DNA from 2 places in the Brevibacillus halotolerans genome. Region 1 is predicted to be linked to the other one. Evidence: riboswitches for the same ligand, from Rfam matches in the RefSeq annotation. Region 1 holds a riboswitch; the other holds the start of a gene.
The links. A riboswitch is a leader RNA that binds a small molecule or an ion and turns the genes downstream of it on or off. The one in region 1 is predicted to bind thiamine pyrophosphate.
Positions count from the first base shown of each region.

Region 2: it holds a riboswitch for thiamine pyrophosphate, as region 1 does, so the genes downstream of both, thiO (glycine oxidase ThiO) here and thiC (phosphomethylpyrimidine synthase ThiC) in region 1, are expected to answer to the same signal.

Region 1 covers NZ_JAPTNK010000003.1:337,444-345,648, reverse strand. The annotation lists gene O0550_RS06545 (dihydrolipoamide acetyltransferase family protein) at 1-963, shown strand, start outside; gene lpdA (dihydrolipoyl dehydrogenase) at 968-2,380, shown strand; gene thiC (phosphomethylpyrimidine synthase ThiC) at 2,519-4,297, opposite strand; TPP riboswitch at 4,423-4,539, opposite strand; gene O0550_RS06530 (hypothetical protein) at 4,662-4,811, opposite strand; gene O0550_RS06525 (peptidylprolyl isomerase) at 4,920-5,603, shown strand; gene O0550_RS06520 (HEPN domain-containing protein) at 5,667-6,533, shown strand; gene O0550_RS06515 (low molecular weight protein-tyrosine-phosphatase) at 6,660-7,127, opposite strand; gene O0550_RS06510 (phosphodiester glycosidase family protein) at 7,223-8,205, opposite strand, start outside.
Region 2 covers NZ_JAPTNK010000020.1:443-8,647, forward strand. The annotation lists gene O0550_RS20040 (glucose-6-phosphate isomerase) at 1-1,277, shown strand, start outside; gene O0550_RS20045 (excisionase family DNA-binding protein) at 1,281-1,511, shown strand; TPP riboswitch at 1,522-1,633, shown strand; gene thiO (glycine oxidase ThiO) at 1,742-2,872, shown strand; gene O0550_RS20055 (DUF3888 domain-containing protein) at 2,946-3,707, shown strand; gene O0550_RS20060 (glycosyl hydrolase family 18 protein) at 3,774-4,826, opposite strand; gene O0550_RS20065 (YugN-like family protein) at 5,012-5,425, shown strand; gene O0550_RS20070 (NAD kinase) at 5,547-6,350, shown strand; gene O0550_RS20075 (Ig-like domain-containing protein) at 6,462-7,337, shown strand; gene O0550_RS20080 (cyclase family protein) at 7,533-8,205, opposite strand, start outside.

The DNA.
Region 1 (8,205 bases):
GGTGGAGCTCCAATTGATCGCAAGCAAGTACTTGCTACTCCTTCCGTGCGTAAATATGCTCGTGAAAAGAACATCGATTTGGCGCTTGTACCAGGTACAGGCGGTAAAGTTGGTCGAATTACCAAAGCTGATGTAGATGCATATCTTGCTGGTGGGGCTACAGCACCTGCTCAAGCAGCAGCACCAGCGGCGGCTGCAGCACCAACTGCTTCTCAAGCAGCAGCAGCTACACCTACACAACACTACGCTCCACAAGCTTTCGAATTAGAAGAGCGCGTACCTTTGAAAGGTATCCGTAAAGCTATTTCTAAAGCGATGGTTAAATCTAAATACACAGCTCCACACGTTACTTTGTTTGACGAAGTAGACGTTACTGGCTTGGTTAACCTACGTAAAGAAGGTAAACCACTAGCTATGGAACAAGGAATTAAATTAACTTACCTTCCATTCATTGTGAAAGCAGTAGTGGCTGGTTTGAAAAAATTCCCAATCCTTAACACTTCTATGGATGATGAAACACAAGAAATCATCTTCAAAAAGTACTATAATATTGGTATTGCAACATCTACAGAAGACGGCTTGCTCGTACCTGTAGTTAAAGGCGCAGATCATAAATCCATCTTCGAAATCTCTGCTGAGATTAACGAATTAGCTGGTAAAGCTCGTGACCGTAAAGCAACTGCCGATGAAATGAAAGGTTCTACTTTCAGCATCACAAACATCGGTTCTGCTGGTGGAATGTTCTTCACTCCAGTGATCAACCATCCTGAAGTAGCTATTTTGGGTGTAGGTCGCATTGAAGAGAAACCAGTAGTGAAAAACGGTGAGATTGTTGTTGCACCAGTCTTAGCGTTGTCTCTAAGCTTTGACCACCGTATAATCGATGGAGATCCAGCGCAACGTTTCATGAACTATATCAAAAAGCTTCTGGAGAACCCAACACTATTGGTTATGGAGGGATAACAACATGGTAGTAGGAGAATTCGTAGAAGAAATTGACGTAGTAGTCATCGGGGCAGGTCCTGGTGGTTATGTCGCAGCAATCCGCGCAGCTCAATTGGGGAAAAGCGTAGTTGTAGTAGAACGTGCTAACGTAGGTGGCGTATGCTTGAACGTGGGTTGTATCCCATCAAAAGCTCTTATCCATGCTTCTCACGTTTATGAAAATGCACAGCATGGCGCTAGCATGGGTATTACCATGGAAAACGTAAAAGTTGACTATGCGAAGGTACAAGAATGGAAAAGCGGCATCGTGAAACAATTGACTGGCGGGGTTGCTTCCTTGTTCAAAGGAAACAAAATACGTCTAGTTTCTGGGGAAGCGTTCTTCTTGTCTGAGAATGAAATCAGCGTTTATAACGATAATGAGTCCCTTAAATTCAAGTTCAACAATGCGATTATCGCAACCGGTTCTCGTCCGTTCGAACTTCCAGCGTTTAAATGGAGCAAGCGAGTATTGTCCTCTACTGAGGTATTAAGTCTTGGCGAAATTCCAAAACGCATGGTAGTTATCGGCGGTGGATACATCGGGGTTGAACTAGGTACAGTTCTTGCTAAATTTGGCACAGAACTTACAATCCTTGAGGGTGCAGACCATATCCTACCTGGATTTGAACAAGACATGACTCGTCTAGTTGAACGTCGTTTGAAAAAACACAACGTGAAAATTCATACCAAAGCTCTTGCAAAAGGTGTGGAAGAATCAGAAAACGGTGTAGTCGTAAAAGCAGAAGTTAAAGGTGAAGAAATGTCCTTTGAAGCTGATTACGTACTAGTTACTGTTGGCCGTAAGCCTAACACAAATGATATCGGTCTTGAAGCAATCGGCGTGAAAATGAACGAGCGCGGATTGATCGAAGTAGATAAACAAGGTCGTACAAGTCTACCACACATCTACGCGATTGGTGACATTGTTCCAGGTCTTGCGCTAGCTCACAAAGCTTCTTATGAAGGTAAAGTGGCTGCTGAAGCAATTGCGGGACATGCGGCTGAAGTGGATTACAAGTGCATTCCTTCTGTTGTATTCTCCGATCCAGAAATGTCCAGTGTGGGTATCTCTGAAAGAGAAGCAAAAGAACAAGGTCTAGATGTAGTTGTAGGTCGTTTCCCTTATGCTGCTAACGGACGTGCTCTATCTGTTAATGCCGGCGAAGGATTTGCAAAAATCATTGCTGACAAAGAAACAGGAGTAGTTCTAGGTGCACAATTCGTTGGGGAAGATGCTTCTAACATCGTATCTGAAGTAGCTTTGGCTATTGAGATGGGTGCTACATTAGAAGATATCGAGCTAACTATCCATGCTCACCCAACTTTGGGCGAAGTAACATTGGAAGCTGCGGAAATGGCGCTTGGTCGTCCGATCCACGTAGTGGTAAAATAATTGCTTTCTATAAAAAAAGGTTGCTGGTTTATTTCAGCAACCTTTTTTCTTTACTCGTAAAAGAAGATCATATTAGCTTACAAGAAAAAGACAAGAGGGTGTACAGCATTACTGTGTAATACAAGCTAATAAAAGATCTCAGGTATACATTTTAGAGCCAGAGCGTTTAAACTCTTCTGCCTTTTGAGAAAGTCCTGTTTCAATGAGAGAATCTTCAAGACTTGCTGTACTTTTATCTGCCAATGGACTGTTATCAACCATTCCTTTTAACTCATGACTAATTTTCATACTGCAAAATTTCGGCCCACACATCGAGCAAAAATGTGCTGTTTTAGCTGGTTCAGCGGGAAGGGCTTCATCATGATAATCGCGTGCTCGCTCGGGATCTAATGATAAATGAAATTGATCGTGCCAGCGAAATTCAAATCGTGCTTTTGACATCGCATCATCCCATGCTTGAGCAAGGGGATGACCTTTTGCTAGATCGGCGGCATGCGCTGCGATTTTATAGGCGATGACCCCTTCTTTTACATCATGCTTATTCGGCAGTCCTAAATGTTCTTTCGGTGTTACATAGCATAGCATCGCAGTACCAAACCAGCCAATCATAGCAGCACCAATGGCAGAGGTAATGTGATCATATCCGGGGGCAATATCGGTTGTAAGCGGCCCTAACGTATAGAAGGGAGCCTCCTGACAAATATCCTGCTGAATGTCTACGTTTTCTTTAATCTTGTGCATAGGAACATGTCCCGGCCCTTCGATCATGACCTGAACATCATACTCCCAGGCAATTTTCGTTAGTTCACCCAAGGTTTCTAATTCCGCCATTTGAGCAGCATCATTGGCATCCGCAATGGACCCCGGCCGCAGACCATCCCCTAAGGAGAGTGAGATATCGTAAGCACTTGCAATTTCACAAATCTCACGGAAATGTGTATACAAGAAATTCTCCTGATGATAGGTAAGACACCAAGAGGCCATAATGGAACCTCCTCGCGAAACGATTCCTGTCACGCGGTTCATGGTAAGGGGGATGTAACGAAGCAAAAGTCCAGCATGTACTGTGAAATAGTCCACACCTTGTTCTGCTTGCTCGATTAACGTATCCCGGTATAATTCCCAGGATAAATTCTCTGGTTGTCCTCCCGCTTTCTCCAAAGCTTGATACAATGGTACAGTTCCGACTGGTACAGGAGCATTCCGTAAAATCCATTCACGTGTCGTGTGAATATTTTTACCGGTCGATAAATCCATGATGGTATCCGCTCCCCAGCGAATTGCCCAGACCATTTTTTCAACCTCATCTTCTATGGAGGAAAGAACAGCCGAATTTCCAATATTAGCGTTTATTTTTACCAAAAATTGCTTTCCAATAAGCATAGGCTCAAGCTCAGGGTGATTTATATTAGCCGGCAATATGGCGCGTCCACTGGCAATTTCTTGACGTACTACCTCTGGCTTTATTCCCTCACGTATCGCTGCGAATTCCATTTCAGGTGTAATGATGCCTTTACGTGCATAATGCAGCTGAGTGACGCGTTTTCCTTTACGTGCTCGCAGAGATGGACGATTTTCAAATTCTTGAACAGGAAGCGGGTTAGCGGCCTTTGATTTTGTAGGGGCAAGATTTTTGGAGACTCCATATGTTTCTGTGTCCTTCCGTTCTAAAATCCAAGGAGAGCGGAGTGGTGCAAGACCTTTGCTTAGATCAATCGTTTCAAACAGTGTTTCATCTGTGTAGGGTCCGCTCGTATCATACACTTGCAAAGGAGCATTTGGAGTAACGCGCCCTTGTTGATCAACAGTAGGGGAAAGCATAATTTCACGAAACGGAACTAGTAGATCAGGCCTTGAGCCTGTCACATATCTCTTGCGACTTGCTGGAAAAAAAGACGGAGTTGATAAAATAGACATTGCTATACCTCCCAACATCATTTGGCAACTAGCAAGGGACGGTAGGAGCGACAAACTAAAAAAGAGCCATACAGCAAAGGCTGACGGCTCTTATCCATACAAAATAAACATGCTGAAATAAACGAAGTCATTCGTATGGGATCGTTTCCTACGCTGGCATTATCCAGATCAGGTTTCACGGTCGGTAGCAGAGTTCTCCACCCTCTCAGCCTGGCTTCATCCAAGCTCCCGTATCCATATGTAGTTGCCCTTTTACCATATCATATGGGAAAATGTGGGTCAATAGGACTGATGGACGTTACGTGTGGGACAAATAAACAAAACCGCCAATCCGGCCAAGGACAAGCGGTTTGTTAGCAGAGGATTATCCTTCACGTGTTTTAACTTGACGGGAATGATTCTTTTGCTTTACCTTTTTGGTTCCTGGTAAAGGTTTCCCGGTTTGTTCTAAGCCTTGAAATTGGTTATTATATGTTTGATGCGGATTTTCTACTAAGAAATCATCTTTTGCCATCCTTATCAGCTCCTTCGTGATTAGTATGGGAGGGAAATTGGTATCGCATGCACAGGGAAGTGTTTGTAACGCTGTGAATTATAGTTAAACAGGAGAGGACAGATTTTCATGAAAAAAAGATCGATGTTTATGGCAGTGCTAGCTAGCTTATTACTTGTAACAGGCTGTAGTGGAAATCAATCAAATACTACGCCTACAGAACAAGCCCAAGATATAAAGGTTAATCAGATTGATCTCACAGCTGAGCTCAAGTTTACAGAGCAAGCTACGATTGGGAAAACGACACTAGCCCAGATGGAAAAAATATATGGTCCCGCTGTAGAAAAAAAGACCATTAAAAGTAATTTTCGTACCAATTTAAAAGAAGAGAATGGACCAAATCCAGAAGTAGAGCAAGAAGTAGCTTTTATCAAGATCAACCCACTAACAGGGGCAAAATGGAATAAAGCCTACCCCTTATATTTTACCAAAACGGCTAATCCTACATTAGTAGCTGCCCAAGTGATGTTAAAACGTGGAGATTTGATGAAAAATCTTGAGACTGGAAAGCAACTAACTCTAGAGGATATCAAAAAGGTATATGGAGCGCCAACACGCGACCTAGGAAGAGTTCTGGAGTATTATGATTTCAAAAATAAAGCTGTTCTGCATGTCATTTTAACGGATAATAATCAAATTTCTACTATGCTAACCCATTATGGATTGTTGTATGCGGACAAGCAAGAGGATATGATTGAGAATGAAAATATCATTAAGCGTTTGAGTCAGGAACAAGGATCAGCATCTAAGTAAAAACGGCCAGAAGCCTTTATAAGAGTCTTACCCTATAAAGCCGTGGCGAATGGAGGGATCATCATGCCAACCTTGATTGCACCCGTATTTAATACCATAACAGATAAACCACTTCGTATACAGCTTAGTGAGGATTTCTTTCTGGTATCCGGCTTTGAGCCCTTGTATAAGATTTGTCATGAGCGCTTGCGTCCACAGATGAACGAGAATCGGCTTCATTTTGAAGAGAAGGTAAAACCAAACTCATTGTTTCTCTATGCAGAGTATCCTACCTTAAAAGTAAAAGAGGATCGTCCTTTTATAGCTGAAATAGAGAATCGCTTAAACATGGCGAATGGCGAAGGGGTTTGTTCGATCCCTTATCTATTAACAATGGAAGAAAATCGGTATGGGATTAATTATGTAAAACGCTCATTAGATGGTCCTAAGTTTATCTATACCGATCAAATAGAGGGATTGTTCAAGCGTCTCATGAATGCAGATATCTCGTTTCCAACCGTTCCGTATCGTAGATATTTATTAGCTTTAGAAAAGAAATCGTTGGAGGATGAGTTATTAGATTTATGGATTGCTTTGGAGTCCTTGTTTGTACCAGATGGTAAAAAGGGAGAGATTACGTACAAGGTACGAACAAGAATTGCTTATTATCTGGGGCAAACACCTGAAGAAAGGATTAGGATTGCCAATTTTATTAAAAGCTCCTACAACCATCGTTCTGAAGTGGTTCATAGCGGTAAGGATTTAGGTAATACAATCAAAGAAGAAATACAGATATTACGTCAGATTGCCAGAGCTACCCTTATTAATTTAGCTTTAGAAAAAACCAAACTACAAAAGCTGAGGGAACAACTAGACAATTTGGTGTTAACAGGCAGAACGTACAAGGAGGAGTTTTCACCTGCTTATTTTGAGCATATTGTCTTGCCTTAGAATGAAATAAAGTGGATAAATAGCAGGGGAATCCTTCCTAAATAAGAAAAGCAGCTACTCTTTTTTCCAGGAGTGGCTGCTTTTTTTGCAAATAAACAAAACGAATAATGACACAGGCTTGCTTTATTAAGATAAATGGTATTTATTACGAATATGATTGATTAAACCAATCGAACCTGCTTCGACTAACTCATACACATAATCAAATCTACCTGTAAAATAGGGATCTTCGACTTCTGTTTCCTTATAAGCGGAAGCATAATCCATCAGTTTGGTAACATTTTTAGCATCTGGAGCAAAAGTACGCAATTTTTCTACGTTGGAATCATCCATGCATACAATATAGTCAAATTGTTGAAAATCAGCAGAACGAATTTGTCTAGCAACAATCGTATCAAAACGAATGTTATGCTTCGTTAATACTAGTTGAGTCCCTTCATGTGGAGGATTTCCAACATGCCAACTGCCAATCGCTGCTGAATCAATTTCAATGAATGGCTCTAGTCCGGCGCGTTGTACATGATGACGAAAAACTGCCTCTGCCATGGGTGATCGACAAATGTTGCCTAGACAAACAAATAACACACGTACCATATGAAAAACCTCCTTATATTGAATTTGTACAAAGCAAAACCTCGGCTATCAAGCTCGCCGAGGTTTTTTGTTTTAACCTTCTCACATGCCTATTCTTAGTATACCATCCATGCGTTTGGTAACCAACGACCACGTGGGTCGCCATTTGCGGATTTTGTGAGAACGTTGCCTTTATCAACCATCATAGAAGAAGTACCGCCGTCCATAGCCATTCCATTTACAGCGCCATATTCTTCGAGCAGATCAGCCATATCTTTCATGCTAGCCCCAATAGAGTGCTTTTGACGACCATCAATCACAATGAACAAGATGGTGCCATCAGCCATCTGGCCTACAGCCGTACGGGGAGCGATTCCCCAGCTAATCGGATCTTTTCCAGCAAAAAGGTTCTTTCCATTTACCACTAATTGAGGTCGAAATGACATAGCATCTCTAATATTCATCTTCAACAGCTCTTTAGAGGTATAACGACCTGTGATTAGCTTGCCGTTATAATCAATTCCAAGCACGGTGTCCCCGCCGGATGGATTGTAATCTTGAAGCAGTTTTCCATCTACGATCACTAGTCCAGCTGCTTGGCTGCCGTACCCCATAAAATTGGGGTCATAAAAGCCGCTTGCATTGACTCCACCAATTGCATTCGTTCGTTCTGAGAATTCACTAATCCATTCACCGCGTGGTTTACCCCGGTTCTTTTTTGCACCGGTTGTTTGAATTAAGTGGACTCGGTTAGGATCAGAAACCTTCATAACGTATCCTTTAAAGTAATGAGCGGGATTGAAGTATTTTTCTACCGGAACAACTTCAGTCAGCTCTTTTTGAACAGACTTTTCTTCTTGCTTTTCTTCTTCTTTTGCAGGCGGAGTAGTTACCTCTGTAGGTGAAACGGAGTTAATCGCTTCGGGATTATTAATCTCCGCACGAAGAGAATTAAGGGCGTCTTCTCCTACCAATGTATATTTAGCCCAACTGGAATGTTGAGTTGTTAACAACGTTCCAGCAAGCCACAACCGTAAGTCGTGGGTTAAATAAAAACCGGCTACTAGTACAACGAAGGTTACAATACTTCCTACTAATA
Region 2 (8,205 bases), on a different contig from region 1:
TAGGGCTAGCGCATCAAAAATTACATGAGGGTACAGGTGCAGGTAGCGATTATCTAGGCTGGGTAGACCTACCGGATACATACGATAAAGAAGAATACGCACGTATTAAAGCGGCGGCAGAAAAAATCAAGGCTGATTCTGATGTATTGCTCGTTATTGGTATCGGAGGCTCCTATCTTGGAGCTAAGGCAGTAATTGATGTACTAGGGCATACATTCTATAACTCTTTAACAAAAGAACAGCGCAAAGCACCTGAGATTTATTTCGTGGGTAATAATATTAGCCCTGTCTATTTGACTCACCTTATGCAGGTTATTGAAGGCAAGGAGGTTTCGGTCAACATTATTTCTAAATCCGGAACCACTACAGAGCCAGCTATCGCTTTCCGTATTTTCCGTGAGTTCATGGAGAAAAAGTATGGCAAGGAAGAAGCGCGTAAACGTATTTACGCAACAACAGATAAAGCGCGCGGGGCTTTGAAGCAAGTAGCGAACGAAGAAGGTTATGAGAGCTTCGTTATTCCAGATAATGTTGGTGGACGCTTCTCTGTGTTAACAGCAGTAGGATTGTTGCCTATCGCTGTATCAGGTGCAGATATCGATGCCTTGATGAGTGGGGCACAGGCGGCTCGTCAGCGCTATATGAATCCAGCTCTTGGAGAAAATGAATGCTATCAATATGCTGCTATCCGCAATTGCTTATTACGCAAAGGGAAGCAAATTGAGATGCTAGTAAGCTACGAACCTCAATTCCATTATTTCAATGAATGGTGGAAGCAGTTGTTTGGAGAGTCTGAAGGGAAGGATGGTCGCGGAATCTTCCCGGCTGCTGCTGATTTCTCTGCTGACCTTCATTCTATGGGGCAATTTATTCAAGACGGCTCGCGCAATTTGTTTGAAACGGTGCTTTCCGTTGCACAACCAGCGACTGACGTTGAAATCATGCAGGATGCCGCTAATTTAGATGGCTTGAACTTCCTTAGTGGAAAAGGCATGGATTTTGTTAACAAAAAGGCAATGGAAGGCACGATGTTAGCGCACATGGACGGCGGCGTTCCTAACCTTGTAGTTGAATTGCCTGAGCTATCAGCGTATCATATTGGTGAGCTTCTTTATTTCTTTGAAAAAGCATGCGGCATCAGCGGTTATCTGCTAGGTGTGAACCCATTTGATCAGCCTGGCGTAGAGGCTTATAAAGCGAACATGTTCGCACTTCTTGGTAAGCCAGGTTTTGAAAAGCAGAAGGCTGAGCTGGAGGCCCGCTTAAAAGGACAGTAAACCATGTATTTAACTGTAAAGGAAACAGCTGCTTATCTGGATATGCCTGAATGGTTTATACGAGAAAAGATAGCGGAGAGACGTATCCGTGCCGTCCATAATGGTGAGGACTACTTTATTAATAAGGAGCAGTTTACTTATCATATGGAGGAGCTAGAGAGACTGAAGGCTTTTGAAGAGGCGGAAAAATTCGAGCCAATTCCCGAAAGCTATGATTACAAGGACGAAGATTAATAATTTCACATTGATCTACTGGGGGAGTCCTAACTTGCAGGGCTGAGAGGACAGAGCGTGTCTGTTGACCCTTTTTACCTGATCCAGGTCATGCTGGCGAAGGGAAGTGGTTAGATTTGGTGTTGGTGATTTTCCCACTTTTCCTGCGCGGAGAAGTGGGTTTTTTCATTTCTTTGTGTAGAGAGCCAATCGATTCCCCACTCAGTAGATACGAGAAAGGGTGAAGAACAATGAAAAGCTGTTCAGACATCATTGTGATTGGCGGAGGAATTATTGGTTTGGCGATTGCCACGGAACTTGCTCACGTAGGCATGACGGTTACTCTCATCGAAAAGGGAGTGTTTGGAGGGGAGGCATCCGTTGCAGCGGCGGGAATGCTTGCTCCTTTAAAGGAATTTACGAAGCCGGGGCCGCTTCTTGACATGGGAATACGTTCATTGCAGCTATATAAGAATTGGGTGCTTGAACTGAAGGAGGCTACCGGCATTGATTGCCAGCTATCTACAGCAGGTATTCTGACAGTAGCCATGACCGACATGGAGGAGGAATGGTTGCAGGAGCGCTACCAGTGGCAAAAGTCTGAAGGTTATGATATCCGATTGTTGTCTGGAAAAGAAGTGCAAAAACAAGAGCCACATTTATCGAAAATGGTACGCCAAGCCATCTATTCTCCACACGAGGCTGATATCAATAACCGTCTGTTAGTAGAAGCCCTAGTGATACAGGCCAAAAACCGACATGTTCGTTTATTACAAAATACTGCTGTAATCAGATTAAAGCATGCTGGAAGGAAAATGACTGGCGTTGTAACAGAGAAAGGGGAGCTGGAAGCTAATCACGTGATTGTAGCAGCCGGGGCGTGGACTGCTGATATCTTACGTCAGGTGGGAGTGAATGTACCTGTCTATCCAGTAAGGGGACAAATCGCGGCGGTTGATTCGAATCATTTGCCTCTTTCCCATGTAGTCTTTGGAAAAAACGGCTATCTAGTGCCTAAGCAGGATAGACGAATTATTGTTGGAGCTACAGAAGATTTAGCCGGCTTTGACCGCTCTTCCACTGTTTATGGTGTTTCGAAAGTATTAACGGGGGCAATGTCAATTGTACCAGCGATTTCCGAAGCTCCATTTTTACAGGCTTGGGCAGGATTACGGCCTGCTACGGCTGATGGACATCCTATTTTAGGGCCAGTGCCAAACTGGAGTGGGCTAACGCTAGCCTGCGGACACTACCGGAATGGAATCCTGTTAGCGCCGATTACGGCGAAGCTGATCGCCGAATATGTCAGTTCAGATGAAACAGAGCATATGAATCCTTTCTTGCCTAATAGGTTCAGTCTTGTTTCGTCCGAGGAAAAATGAGGAGAAGGCGCTCACCCTTTTCATAAAGCATGGGAGTTTGAGGAAGGTTAACAGAAAAAGGAGATGATCGCAGATGAAGCAATGGGCAAATAGATGGCAGCATATGGCGATAGTTGCTTTTACTGTGCTTCTGTTTACTGTATCTACCTCTTCAGAGATCGCATGGGCTCAACTACCATCTCCTGTACCTTCTGATCCGATACAAGGAGCTCTTATTTTGACGATGAATCCCCATGTAATCAAAGCAATCACTCACTACTATGGTTATCCACGAGCCTATGATCTATCCTCAGCCAAGGTGGTAGGTGTCTCTCGTCTAACCAATCAGCCTCATTCCTTTGAAGCTGTTTTTCAGGTGAAAACCTATGAGGGAAATCATTCACCGCCTTTTGCAATTGAAACGATTAAGCTTGCAGTACACCCAAACGGGGTACAATTGACTGGATATTCTCATCAAGGCGACGAGTGGGAGGAAAAGCGCAAGGTGGAGGAGCAACAGGTACAAAAGGAATTTGAGGATTACTTTCAAATAAAATTGGCTGGCTATCAGCAAATCGGATATTACCAAATTGCTCACCAATATCGCGATGATCCTGATCATGCCTTACTCTTGCTGAATCAGGAATTGCTTTCCCAAAAAGAAGCGATTCAAAAGCAAGTTTATCTATTGCCTATGACCTTTCTTGGTAAACGGGACGGCTACATCTTGTATAAGCGACCAGATGGGCGGCAGATCGTCTATTTCCTGCTTAAGGAGCTAGGGACATGGAAGCTGGATAAGATGAAGCATGTACCTAGTAAGGAAGTGTCGAAAGTCAGCTTGGCATTCGTATAGAATAGCTCAAAAGCCGTCAGCAACTTGAAATGCTGACGGCTTTTGGAATGGAAAAACCAGTTTCATTTATGACTTAGGAAGAAGTGCCGTCCAAAAAGTGTCGTTCTCATATCCGAGGCGCCAAACGGCAAAGCCAGCCAGCTTGTACTTTAGAGCCAAGCTACGTTTAGCGGCGATACTATATTCATTCTCATACCAAAGGGTATGCCAAACGCCGTTTTTCATATAGTGCAGATAGGGCGATTTATATGTATCATGCCATGCTGGAACGGCTTGATTTTCCTTAATGATGGCAGGTATATTACGAAAGCTGATTGCCCTTTTTTTCTCGGTACTCCACTCGTAGCCATAGCTTGGAATACCCATTAATAGCTTATAGGCTGGTACTTGAGAGACGCTATAGCGTATAACATCCTCCACCCAATTGTAGGAGGCAACTGGACCTTCCTCTGACCAAGTTCCATGCTCATCATACGTCATTAGTTGAAGATAGTCGGCCTTGGCACCCAGTGCTTTTAAATCAAAGCCATATACCCAGAAGATAGCAGGGTCATCGTTTGTTTTGGCAGGGACAGAGACGATTAATTGCTTTTTAATCGCATGAAGCTGGTCTGCTAAGCTTCCAACGAACGAGGAATAGGCCTGACGATCTTCGGCCGGAACATTTTCAAAATCAAGATTAGCACCTGACAATTGATTTTGCTGTACGGTGGTAAGGACTTGTTGGATAAAACGCGCTTTATAGTCCTTGTTGGCCAGGATCGAATGAACGATTTCCTTATCAAATAATTTTTTCCCATGATTCGTAATGACTAAAAAGCTGCCCTTTTTTGTATCTTTCGTTAACTGTAACGCTGTTTTAGGCAGGTCTCCTACCAAATAGCCTTCCTTGGTAGCATTGTAGTTAAAGAAGGCGACGTCAGAGATTCTATCCTGGTAATGATGCAGGGAGGTATAGGCGGCTAAATCACCTGGATAATTTTCGGCATAATAGCTAACTACCTTTTGTGTAGCCGTTACCTTTGGAGCTGCCGATACATTTGAGCCAGTGGCTGCTTCTAGCTGGCTTCCTCCGAGTGTAATTGAAAGTAGCGATAGTGTTAGCAAGATTCGTTTCACAAAAATAAAATTCCTTTCCGAGTAAGTACATGTTGTAAATTGATAGATTTCTTCTTGTCCTTCCCTTTCGACACAGAGCATTGAATTCCTTTAAAAGTTACTGGTGGTAAATGATGGATGCTAATTAAATCAAAGTAATTTGGAGAAGGCTATACGGATAAGAAGAAAGGAAAGGGGTAGCTTCGATGAAACAAATAGGAAGTCAAATTGAAGGGAAACAAGCGACATACGGTGATCTTATGGAGACGTTGGGGAAAGAAGGCTTTACTTTGTCCAATTGGGAATATAGAAGTGGCTTTTTGGATCGCAAGCTCGATGATAAAGGCATGGTGTTCTTACGTTTACCTGTACAGGTAGTGAGCGGTGAGTTAGATCAGCCTCAAGCTGTTTTACGCTTTGAACAACCATTTGTCCTGAAGCATATCTACCAAACCGGCGCTGATGATGATACTGATTATGCAGCCGCTTCGGTCGTTTCCTCTATGTTTAATCAGTTTCAAGAACCCATTAATAAAGATGCGGATATAGAATCGACATACATTGTACAGGCTGAAGAACTGTTGAATAGATTAGAGCAGACGATATTTGCGGGAGAATGAGGAAAAGAGAAATTCTCGACCTTTTGTAAAATAGTTGTTAACTCATTTGCTGATAGCTACTTGCAATAGTATGATGAATATGAAATCAAGGTTATCGCAAAAGAGAAAGGATTTTAACGAAATGAAAATCGCAACGGTTTTACGTAATGATGATCATACACGTCAGGTGGATATAAGGTTGCGTGAAAAGCTGGCTGCTTCCACTTCGCGTTCCTATCGTTTTTTAGATGCCAATAGTCAAGAAAAACCGGATATGGTTTTGTCTATTGGAGGTGATGGAACCATGCTGGAAGCTGTTCATCAATATGGATTCGAGCCGCATTATATTGGGATTCATACGGGCCATTTGGGATTTTATGCGGACTGGCATCCTGATCAATTGGATGAATTTGCTGAGGCCTTGGAACAGGTAGACCCTTTAATAGCCGAATACCCAACTGTTTCCTGTCAAATTCGTACCAAGGATGGACAGCTATTGGAGAAGTGGGCACTAAATGAACTAGTCATTCGCAATGCCAGCCTTTCTTCCTTGGTAGTCTCCGTTTTTATTAATGAGCAAGAATTTGAACATTTTCGCGGAGACGGTCTTATTATTTCATCGCCTTCAGGTAGCACTGCTTATAATAAAGCGGTGGATGGTGCCTTGCTGCATCCTTCCCTAGAGGCAATTCAGCTAGCAGAAATTGCTTCCATCAATAATCAATCCTATCGGACGATAAACAGCGCACTAGTTTTACCTAAGCACCATCAGGTAGAGCTGATTATTATGAATCCTGAAATCATGCTTGGCATGGATCGAGAGCAGGGCGTTTGGAAAAATGTTGATTCAATCACCTGTCGTGTTGGTCCTCAAAAGGTCAAATTTGCTCGATACAAGCGTCTAACCTTTTGGGATCGTGTGCGTAAAGCTTTTATTCATGGTTAATATTACAAAAAATTGGTTTTTAGTCTTTACAAGTTCCCCTTCTTTACCGATATAATTATATGAGATATGAATTTCATTTACGTTAAAGATAGTTAGAGGATGGGTGAACGAATGAGAAAGAATAGGTTTTATAAGATATTTGGATTGGGTTTAGCTATTTGTATGGCCTTTGGCATGCCGACTACTTCCGTTTTGGAAGCCGCAACCAAGCCTGCAACCAAGCCTGCCGAGAAGGTTCTGTCTTCTTTGAAGATTTCAGCCAATACTCTGGCACTTGAAGCAGGGAACACGAAATCACTTACTCTAAGTGCACAATACACAGTAGGAAGACCTGTTTCTGTCACTTCCAAGGCAGCTTGGAGTACGTCAAACAGTTCGGTAGCAACGGTTACTAACGGTAGAGTAAAAGCTGTAGGAGCAGGAACAGCGGTAATTACAGCCAGCTATATGGGTAAATCAGTTACCACGTCTGTAACGGTATCCAAAAAGCTGAAAGTATTGGAAGTAAGCTCGAAAAAAGTGGATTTGCTTCGAAATGATTCGAAAAAAGTTTCTGTGACGGCTGTTTATACGGATTCTTCCAAGGAAAATGTTACAGATAAAGTAACTTGGCAGGTAAAAGGTAATGTAGTTACTGTTGATAAAGGATTAATTAAACCAAAAGAAGCGGGTTCAGCTACGGTAACAGCAAGCTTTGGTAACAAAAAGGCAACTGTAAGCGTACAAGTCGACCAAATGAATAAATTGTTGGTTACGACACAGCAGCTACATTTGTTCAAAGACGATGATGATTTTGAGATAAAAGCTACTGCTATCTACAAAGCAGGATCAAACGAGGATGTTACCTCTAAAGCAACATGGACAAGCACGAATACGGATATCGTGACAGTTAAAAACGGAAAAATTATTCCGCGTAAAGCTGGTAAAGCAATTGTTAAGGTGAAATTCGGTAACAAGAACGTAAACATCACCGTGAATGTTTACTAAGAAGAGCATCTCGATAAAGTAAAAAAGCATCCCCTTTACATTACCTGTGTGAGTAGCACAACGGTAAGCGGTAAAGGGGATTTTTCATGGGCAATAAATAAACCTCAGTCCAGCAAATGGGACTAAGGCTATTTGAGATTGAGTAGTCAATTTTTTAGAATGAGTACCTTCATATCCTTTGGTCTTTTGTCGTATCTACGGGGTTTCAATAATCGCTACAGGCCTTGTCCAAGCTCCACTTGCTTTGTCGATTTTAATGGGAAAACAACTGATTTTGAAGCCATAAGGTGTCGGGATTTTATCTAGGTTAGCAAGCTTTTCGATTTGGCAATATTCTTTATCTCTTCCAACGTAATGAGCTGCCCAGAGAAGTCCTTCCCGTGGCTTTTGCTTGTAATTCGCAGCTTGAATAGTAAGAGGGATGTCCCAGCCCCAGCCGTCAGTACCCATGACCTTGATTCCTTGCTCAATAAGCCAGCGAGTTGCTTCGGCAGATACGCCAACATGAATGTAAGCATAGTTGTCATCCATCATTTTTTTATCAGCATCGGAACGAATTAACACAATATCGTATGGTTTTAGCTGATAATCCATCTCCTTTAGCTTTTGAATCAGGTCATTCGTCGTAATTTCATAACCGGATTCCTTGTTACTAAAATCAAATACAACACCGTCTGCAAAAAACCATTCTAGTGGTAGCTCATCAATGGTTTTGGAAGGTTGACCTTCTGAAGTCGGCCAGTAATGCCAAGGGGCGTCAACATGTGTTCCTGAATGAGTATTTGCGGTCACTGTCTCCGTTGCCCAAGCTTTTTTCTCTGGAAAGTCTTCAGGAGTAAGACCTAGGATATGAGCTGCCTGAATGGCA